DNA from 4 places in the Halomonas sp. KM072 genome. Region 3 is predicted to be linked to each of the others. Evidence: predicted binding sites of a transcription regulator. Region 3 holds the regulator's gene; each other region holds the start of a gene.

Region 1 (2,190 bases), 1.2 Mb from region 3:
TCAAATGCGCATCGTGGCCCACCATATCCTCGGTGCTCCAGCCCAGAATGCGCTCGGCCGCTGGATTGACGAAAGTGGTTCTGCCCTGCGCATCCAGCCCGTAGATGCCCTCTCCGGCAGCGCTGAGAATCAGCTGGTTCTGCCTTTCGATTCGCTCGAACACCTGCTCGACGCGCTGCCACCCTACATCCCCCTGGCGATGCTGACGCCCCAGCTCGGCCCGGGCGCGCCGCTGCTCGGCCTTCTGCCGGTCGATCAGGGTCAACAACAGCCGCGGGGTGTCCGGCAAACGCTCACCGAAGACTTCTACCCGGCGTGGCTGACGCACGCTGTCCAGCACCACCAGGTCATCCGACCACGCCTGCCCGGTAGTCAATACCTCATCGGTAAAGCTGACCCACAGCGGCAAGGAGGCACTCAACCGATGGCTGAACGGAGACGCCCGCCAATCGCCCTCTTCCAGCATCAACAGTTGGCAGGCCGCCGCATTGGCAGCCACCAGCTCATCGGCCAGCGGGTCGATCACCAGCATGGCCAGCGGGGCATGGCTGGCCATGAGCTTGAGCGACGGCTCGCTCATCAACGGCTCGGTCGTCATGGGCATGGGGGGCATCTGCATCTCCTGGCGATGGCGGCGACATACCCACTACCCATACAAACAACGGGCCAATAACGATATTTCGTCATTTAAACAACGAAATATCGTTATTAACGAAAAATCGTTGTTTTCAAGCATGGCCTCCAAGATTCCACCAAACACCACAACTTATTGAATTTATGAATCTTTAAACAAAACAGACAGTTGTGGCACACAAGTCGCACTACCGAAACAGTGCCGCAACGCTCTGTTTCGCACCAAGACGGCGCAGCTAGAAGCCCATTTGCTCCTGAGAGGTGAACGCCCATGAAAGAGAACAATGACCACAGCAGTCTCGGCAACCCTTTCGATCACCGTCAATCGCTGATCCATGGCAGCCAGTGTGATTGCCACCAGTGCCACCCTGCCCGCCCCAGCGTATCTTCCCATCAGGCCACCCTGGCCGGTGGCGAAGCGCCGCCCAGCAATGCCGAACAGATCATGGACCGGGTCGTGGAGAGCGCGCTGGTTCGTGGCATCTTTGGCCATAGCGACATGCACCGCCGGCAATTCATGAAGCTGGTGGGTGGCGGCACCACGGCGGCAGCCCTGGCCACATTGCTGCCCATGGAGTCGATCAAGGCGGCGGTCAAGGAGAGCTTGGGCCCGCTGGAGAAAACCGAGCTGGACATCGGCTTCATTCCGATCACCTGCGCCACGCCCATCATCATGGCCCACCCCATGGGGTTTTATGAGCGTTACGGCCTGAACGTCAATGTGATCAAGACCGCGGGCTGGGCGCTGATTCGCGATAACTCGCTGAACGACCGGTACGATGCCGCCCACATGCTCTCCCCCATGCCGCTGGCTATGAGCCTGGGGGCAGGCTCGACCCAGCGGGCCTTCGTGACGCCTGCCATCGAGAACGTCAATGGGCAAGCCATCGTGCTGCACAACGACCACCAGGACAAGCGTGACCCGCAGCAGTGGAAAGGCTTCACCTTCGGTGTGCCCTTCGAGTACTCCATGCACAACTTCCTGCTGCGCTACTACGTGGCCGAGCATGGCCTGGACCCGGATCAGGACATTCAGATTCGCGTCATTCCGCCCCCCGAAATGGTCGCCAACCTGCGCGCGGGCAACATCGATGGGTTTCTCTCCCCCGACCCGTTCAATCAGCGCGCCGTGTTCGAACGCATCGGCTTCATCCACCTGCTCACCAAGGAGATCTGGGACGGCCACCCGTGCTGCGCCTTTGCCACCAGCGCTCGCTTTGCCCAGCAAAACCCCAACACCTACGGCGCGCTGCTGCGGGCGATCATCGATGCCACCCAATACTCTTCCGACCCAGCCAACCGTTCGGAAATCGCCGAGGCCATTGCCCCGACCAACTACCTGAACCAGCCGGTCACGGTGATCGAGCAGGTGCTGACAGGGCGCTTTGCCGATGGCCTGGGCAATGTTCAGAACGTGCCGGAACGGATCGACTTCGACCCCTTCCCCTGGCACTCCATGGCCGTCTGGATCCTGACCCAGATGAAACGCTGGGGCTACATCGAGGGCAGCGTCGATTATCAGCAGATTGCCCGGGATGTCTTTTTGGCCAGCGAAGC
Region 2 (2,190 bases), 1.7 Mb from region 3:
GACCAATACCGCGGCCTGGACACCGATGTGTGCCGCGCCATTGCCGCTGCCGCGCTAGGTGATGCCAGCAAAGTCAATTTCGTACCGTTAGACTCGGTGGAGCGTTTTGCCGCACTGCAGTCTGGCGAGGTGGACGTGCTCTCCCGCACCACCACCTGGACCTCCAGCCGCGACACCACCCTCGGGATGAACTTCACTGGCGTCAGCTACTACGACGGCCAGGCGTTTATGGTGGCCAGCGACCTCGGCGTACAGAGCGCAAAAGAACTGGATGGGGCGGCTGTTTGCACTCAGTCAGGCACCACCAGCGAACTGAACCTGTCCGACTACTTCAGAATCCACGGCATGACCTACGATGCCGTGGTCTTCGACTCTCCCGAGCAGTCGATTGCCGGGTTCGAAGCAGGCCGCTGCGACGTGCTGAGCTCCGATGCCTCGCAGCTCTACGCCCAGCGCATTCAACTGGCCGACCCCAATATGGCCGTGGTGCTACCGGAGATCATCTCCAAAGAGCCGCTGGGCCCCGCCGTGCGCCAAGGGGATGACCAGTGGTTCAACATCGTGAAGTGGTCGCTATTTGCCATGCTGAATGCCGAAGAGCTGGGCGTCAGTCAAGCCAACGTGGATGAGCAGCTAAGCTCAGAAAATCCCGATGTGATGCGTTTGCTCGGCCAAGATGGTGATTTTGGCGAAGCCATGGGCCTACAGCCGGACTGGGCTTACCAAATCGTCAAACAGGTAGGTAACTACGCGGATATTTATGATCGCAACGTGGGCACAGGCTCTGATTTTAAGATTGCACGAGGCTTAAACGCGCTCTGGAAAGATGGCGGCATTCAGTACGCGCCGCCCATTCGCTAACACGCTAAGCGACTAGCCACCGACCTCCGCCAGCGGCTGCGCACCAAAAAAGCGCATGGCGTAGCTGCTGGCCTACTTTTTTGCACCACTACCTTCGTCAAATCCGCTGATTTTACGTTGAAAAGCGCTGAATTTGACGGCATATCTTTCTTGGCACCTTCCTTGCTAGCTTTTAGGCATGCATCGACATGCATAACGACACTAAATCGAGGAAGGGGAACACACATGGTTAACAAAAAACACCTGGTACTGCTTGCCTCTGCGGGTGCAATTACGCTGGCCGGTATCGCTACCGCGCAAGCGAACACATTAGAAGAAACGCGCTCTCGCGGTGCCGTACAGTGTGGCGTTAGTGATGGCTTGCCAGGTTTTTCCGCGCCGGACGATAGCGGCGAATGGCAAGGTCTCGATGTTGACGTATGCCGTGCCGTGGCCGCCGCCGTACTGGGCGATGCGGACGCCGTTAACTACATTTCCCTGAACGCCGTTGAGCGTTTCACCGCGCTGCAGTCCGGCGAAGTGGATGTCCTTTCTCGTAACACCACCTGGACGACCACCCGTGACACCACGCTAGGCCTAAACTTCACCGGGGTGACCTTCTACGACGGCCAAGGTTTCTTGGTGTCTCGTGACCTGGGTATTTCCAGTGCTTCGGAGCTGGATGGCGCGGCAATTTGTATTCAATCAGGCACCACTACCGAGCTGAACCTGGCGGACTACTTCCGTGCCAACGGCATGGAGTTCGACCCCATCGTTTTCGATACCTCCGAGCAAACGGTAGGCGGCTTCCAGGCTGGCCGCTGTGACGTACTAACCTCTGACACCTCTCAGCTGGCCGCACTGCGCATCCAACTGGACGACCCCGCTTCTGCAATGATTCTGCCCGACGTCATCTCCAAGGAGCCGCTGGGCCCCGTGGTACGTCAGGGTGACGACCTGTGGTTCAACATCGTCAAGTGGTCTCTGTTCGCCATGATCAACGGTGAAGAGTACGGCGTGACCAGCGAGAACGCTGAAGAGATGCTCAGCTCTGAGAACCCGGACGTAGCTCGTCTACTCGGCCAGGACGGCAACTATGGTGAAGGCATGGGTCTTGAAGCCGACTGGGCTTACAACATCCTGAGCCAAGTAGGTAACTACGGTGAAAGCTTCGAACGTAACGTCGGCATGGATTCACCGCTGGAAATCGAACGGGGCGTCAACGCTCTGTGGAACCAGGGCGGCTTCCAGTACGCACCGCCGATTCGCTAAGCGTCTCGCTTGACCCCGGCCCGCCGGCCCTTGCCATCAACACTCAAGGGTATCGGCGGGCCATTTGATTGACCTTCC
Region 3 (2,190 bases):
CGCCGACTTCCGGCTTTAAACAATGGCCCACGAAGACATTTTATTTAGTGGCATGCTTATTGCACTTGCACCAAACGCAGACTCGCTCTAGGGTGGAGCTTTCTGATTAACGAGTGGTTCTCAGATGGTCATGAAAGCTTCTCTTCAACTGCGCATCGGCACACAGCTGACCATGACACCTCAGCTGCAGCAGGCCATTGCGCTGCTTCAGCTATCGACGCTGGACCTTCGTCAAGAAATTCAGCAGGCGCTGGATGCCAACCCCATGCTCGAGCAGGAAGATGAGTTTGGCGAACAGGCCGTCAGCGAGCCTCAGGAAGCCGAGTGGGCAGACAGCATCCCCAGCGAGCTTTCCGTAGACAGCGACTGGTCCGATACGTACCAGGACATGGGGAGCATGGGCGGCAGCAGCGAAGGCCCGGACTTCGAGCGTCAGGCGGCGGGGCAGAGCCTGCACGGTCACCTGCTTTGGCAATTGGCCATGACCGACTTCTCCTCCCGTGAACATGCCATCGCCGAAAGCCTCATCGATGCGCTGGATGCCAACGGCTACCTGACCCAGCCTCTCAACGACATTCGCGAGGGGCTCAAGGCACAAGGCCACGACGGCCTGAGCCAGCGCGAGGTCGAAAACACCCTGCTGCGCCTTCAGCAGTTCGAACCCACCGGAGTATTTGCCCGAGACCTGCGGGAGTGCCTGATGCTGCAGCTGGCCTCGCTGCCCGAAGACACCCCGCTGCTGATGCCTGCCAAACGCCTGGTACGCCAGTTTCTCGAAGCCCTTGGCAAGGACGACATGCGCTTGCTGAAGCGACGCCTGAGCCTCGACGACGAGCAGTTGGACGATGTCATCCGTTTAATTCGCAGCCTTGACCCCAGGCCTGGAAGCGCCTACGGCATCACCGACGACAGCTATGTCACGCCAGATCTGGTGGTACGCCACGATCACGAGGGCTGGCACCTGGAACTCAACCCGGAAGCGCTGCCTCGACTGCGTATTCAGCCCGACTACGCCAGTCTGATCAAACGCGCCGACAAGAGCCAGGACAACCAGTTTCTGAAAGAGCATCTCCAGGAGGCTCGCTGGCTGATCAAAAGCCTTTCGAGCCGCAATGACACCCTGCTGCGCGTGGGGCGCGAGATCATTGCTCGGCAGATCGGCTTTCTGGAGCATGGCGAAGAAGCCATGAAACCGCTGATTCTGGCCGATATCGCCGAAGCGGTGGAGATGCATGAGTCGACCATCTCGCGGGTCACTACCCAGAAATACATTCATACCCCGCGCGGGGTGTTCGAGCTCAAGTACTTCTTCTCCAGCCAAGTCAGCGGCCAGGAAGGTGGCGACAGCCATTCCAGCACGGCCATTCGAGCACGCATCAAGAAACTGATTCAGGACGAGCCTCCGGGCAAGCCACTCTCCGACAGCCGTCTGGTCACCCTGCTGGAAGCGGGCGGCATCACCGTGGCCCGCCGCACCGTGGCCAAGTACCGTGAGTCGATGGGTATACCTTCGTCGAGTGAGCGCCGTCGTTTACGCTAGTTAAACGCTCTCGCCCAACAAACTCTCGACGAGGGCTTTGCAATGGCCCAAAAAGGGTTACAATCGAAGTACAGTCCGATGGATAAGGAGCACGTCAATGCAAGTAAACATCACTGGTCATCACGTTGAACTGACTGACGCCTTGCGTGACTACGTAAACGAAAAGCTGGAACGCGTTGAACGTCACTACGACAACATCACGACCGTCCAGGTCACCTTATCTGTTGAAAAGGAGCGCCAGCAAGCCGCCTGCACCCTGCACGCAGCAGGAGCCGACCTTCATGCCGAAGCGCTGGACAACGACATGTACGCAGCCATTGACGCCCTGGCGGACAAAATCGACCGTCAGCTCGTAAAACACAAGGAAAAAGCACAAGCCCGCGCCCAAGGCGCTGGCGTGCGTTAACCCGATGATGTTGGAAACCATTCTCCCCCCGGAGCGCGTGCTGTACGACGTGCCCGGGGGCAGCAAAAAAAGGGTGCTGGAGTTTTTCAGCACCTTTATCGCTCAAAACACGCCCAGCCTGGATAGCCAGGAAGTCTTCAGTCGATTGATTGGCCGTGAACGGCTGGGCAGTACCGGCATCGGCAATGGCGTGGCCATTCCCCACGCACGCAGTCCTCACTGCAGCACGCCGATTGCTGGGTTT
Region 4 (2,190 bases), 1.9 Mb from region 3:
GGGATGACGTTCAGACGATAGTAGAGGTCCAGCCTGAACAGGCCGGTTTCGACGCGTTTGGCCAAGTCCTGATTGGTCGCCACGACCAGCCGGAAGTTGACGCGACGAGCCCGCGTGTCGCCCAACCGGGTCAGGCTGCCATCCTGAATCACTTTCAGCAGTTTGGTCTGCATCAGCAGCGGCAGCTCGCCAATTTCATCCAGAAACAGCGTGCCCCCTTCGGCCTGCTCCAGCAGTCCGGCCTTGCCTTGCCGCGCGGCACCGCTGAAGGCGCCGGGCTGGTAGCCGAACATCTCCGACTCGAACAGGTTTTCCGGGATCGCCGCGCAGTTGACCTCGATGAACGGGCCATGATGGCGCTCGCTCCAGCGGTGGAGCTGCTTGGCAAAGGCCGTCTTGCCCACGCCAGACTCCCCCAGCATCAGCACGTTGGCATCCGATGGTGCCACGCGCTTGAGCAACAGGGCGATTTCCCGCATCACATGGCTTCTGACCTGAAGGTGGTCCAGCGCGTCATCCAGCGCTTGCTCTTCGGCATCGGGGGCGGCCTGGCTGCGTTTCAAGTGTTCACTAAAACGTTTTTGCAACAGAGCGTATTCGTCCTGCAGCAGCTGAAGGTCGGTCAAATCCCGTGAGCGGCTGACAATGCGCTCCAGCTTGCCGTTGACGAACACGGGGTAGGCTTCGGCAATGACGCGGCGGCCCGTGCCGGTGATTTGCATTAGCTGAGCGGGCTGGCGAGTGCGGATGACTTCCATGGTGATGGACGGTTTCAGAACACCGGTGGCCTGGAGCTGTTGAACGCTGCTGGAAAGCAGCTCCTCCCGTGATACGCCGTATACCGCCTCGGCGCCGGGGCTGATATCCATAATCTGACCGTCGCCGCTGACGATAAAGAAGTGGTCATTGGCGGTTTCCACGATGGTTTGCAGTACGCGCCTGTCGATTTCACTCATGCGTCCCTCCTTATCTACCGCACCCGCTTTTGTATCGTTGGATGAACAGGACGATGCAAATATGACTCATTGATTCATTTTTGCATCGTTTCATTGGCATTGCGATTCATTTTTGCATCGATGGGGCGGTAAACCCCCCTATTTATCAGCGCAGGTGACTTGGCATGGTCTGTGCAGTGGTCTGTGTATTGATCTGTGCATCAACGATGCATGAGCGGTATGAGCTGGATAAATCGCTGAAGCGCTTGGCCCGTCAGGCTGGCCACAATAAATCCAAGGAGAGAACGATGTCGGAATTCAATCAGCCGCTGGGCGGCAACACCATGCCGCGCTTTGCAGGCCCTGCCACCATGATGCGCCTGCCCACGCAACAGAGCGCAGCAGGGTTGGACGCGGCGTTCATCGGCATTCCCATGGATATCGGCACCTCCAATCGCCCGGGTACCCGCCTGGGGCCACGCCAGATTCGCGATGAGTCGCGCATGTTGCGCCCCTACAACATGGCCACGGGGGCGGCTCCCTTCGAGCGGCTTCAGGTCGCCGATATCGGTGACGTGCCCATCAACACCTTTCACCTGCCGAAAAGCGTCGACATCATCACCGCCTTCTACGACGACGTGCTGAAGCATGACTGCATTCCTCTCACGCTGGGGGGCGAGCACACGCTGACGCTGCCGATTCTACGCGCCATGGCCAAAAAGCACGGCCCGGTGGGCTTGATCCATATCGATGCCCATGCGGATGTGAATGAGCACATGTTCGGTGAGCCCATTGCCCATGGCACGCCGTTCCGCCGCGCCCAGGAGGAAGGGCTGCTGGCTCATAACAAGGTCGTGCAAATCGGCCTGCGTGGAACCGGCTATGCCCCGGAAGATTTCGACTGGTGCCGCAAGCAGGGTTTCCGCGTAGTGCCCGCCGAGGAGTGCTGGTACCGCTCGCTGGCGCCACTGATGGCTGAAGTGCGTGAGCAAATGGGCGATACCCCGGTGTACATCAGTTTCGACATCGATGGTCTGGACCCTTCGGTCGCCCCCGGTACCGGCACGGTGGAAATGGGCGGGCTGACCTCTGCTCAAGGGCTGGAAATCGTGCGTGGTGCCGCTGGCTTGAACATCGTGGGCGGGGACCTGGTCGAGGTGTCGCCGCCGTACGACCCCAGCGGCAACACGGCGCTGATGGGCGCCACGCTGCTGTATGAAATGCTTTGCGTACTGCCCGCAGCGCAACGCCGCCC

The links. The regulator sigma-54, encoded in region 3, starts transcription at its own class of promoters, with help from an activator protein. The targets are predictions, from matches to a motif close to TGGCACNNNNNTTGCTNT.
Region 1: the regulator sigma-54 is predicted to act here: its motif matches at 806-823, upstream of RVM26_RS10100 (CmpA/NrtA family ABC transporter substrate-binding protein).
Region 2: the regulator sigma-54 is predicted to act here: its motif matches at 1,013-1,030, upstream of RVM26_RS14720 (amino acid ABC transporter substrate-binding protein).
Region 4: the regulator sigma-54 is predicted to act here: its motif matches at 1,117-1,134, upstream of speB (agmatinase).

What each region holds. Positions count from the first base shown of each region.
Region 1 covers NZ_CP136132.1:2,125,617-2,127,806, forward strand. Annotated here, with positions in the region: gene RVM26_RS10095 (sigma 54-interacting transcriptional regulator) at 1-604, opposite strand, end outside; gene RVM26_RS10100 (CmpA/NrtA family ABC transporter substrate-binding protein) at 905-2,190, shown strand, end outside.
Region 2 covers NZ_CP136132.1:3,115,446-3,117,635, forward strand. Annotated here, with positions in the region: gene RVM26_RS14715 (amino acid ABC transporter substrate-binding protein) at 1-861, shown strand, start outside; gene RVM26_RS14720 (amino acid ABC transporter substrate-binding protein) at 1,087-2,112, shown strand.
Region 3 covers NZ_CP136132.1:928,119-930,308, reverse strand. Annotated here, with positions in the region: gene lptB (LPS export ABC transporter ATP-binding protein) at 1-19, shown strand, start outside; gene RVM26_RS04180 (RNA polymerase factor sigma-54) at 125-1,540, shown strand; gene hpf (ribosome hibernation-promoting factor, HPF/YfiA family) at 1,638-1,946, shown strand; gene ptsN (PTS sugar transporter subunit IIA) at 1,951-2,190, shown strand, end outside.
Region 4 covers NZ_CP136132.1:2,797,791-2,799,980, reverse strand. Annotated here, with positions in the region: gene RVM26_RS13255 (sigma-54 interaction domain-containing protein) at 1-956, opposite strand, end outside; gene speB (agmatinase) at 1,244-2,190, shown strand, end outside.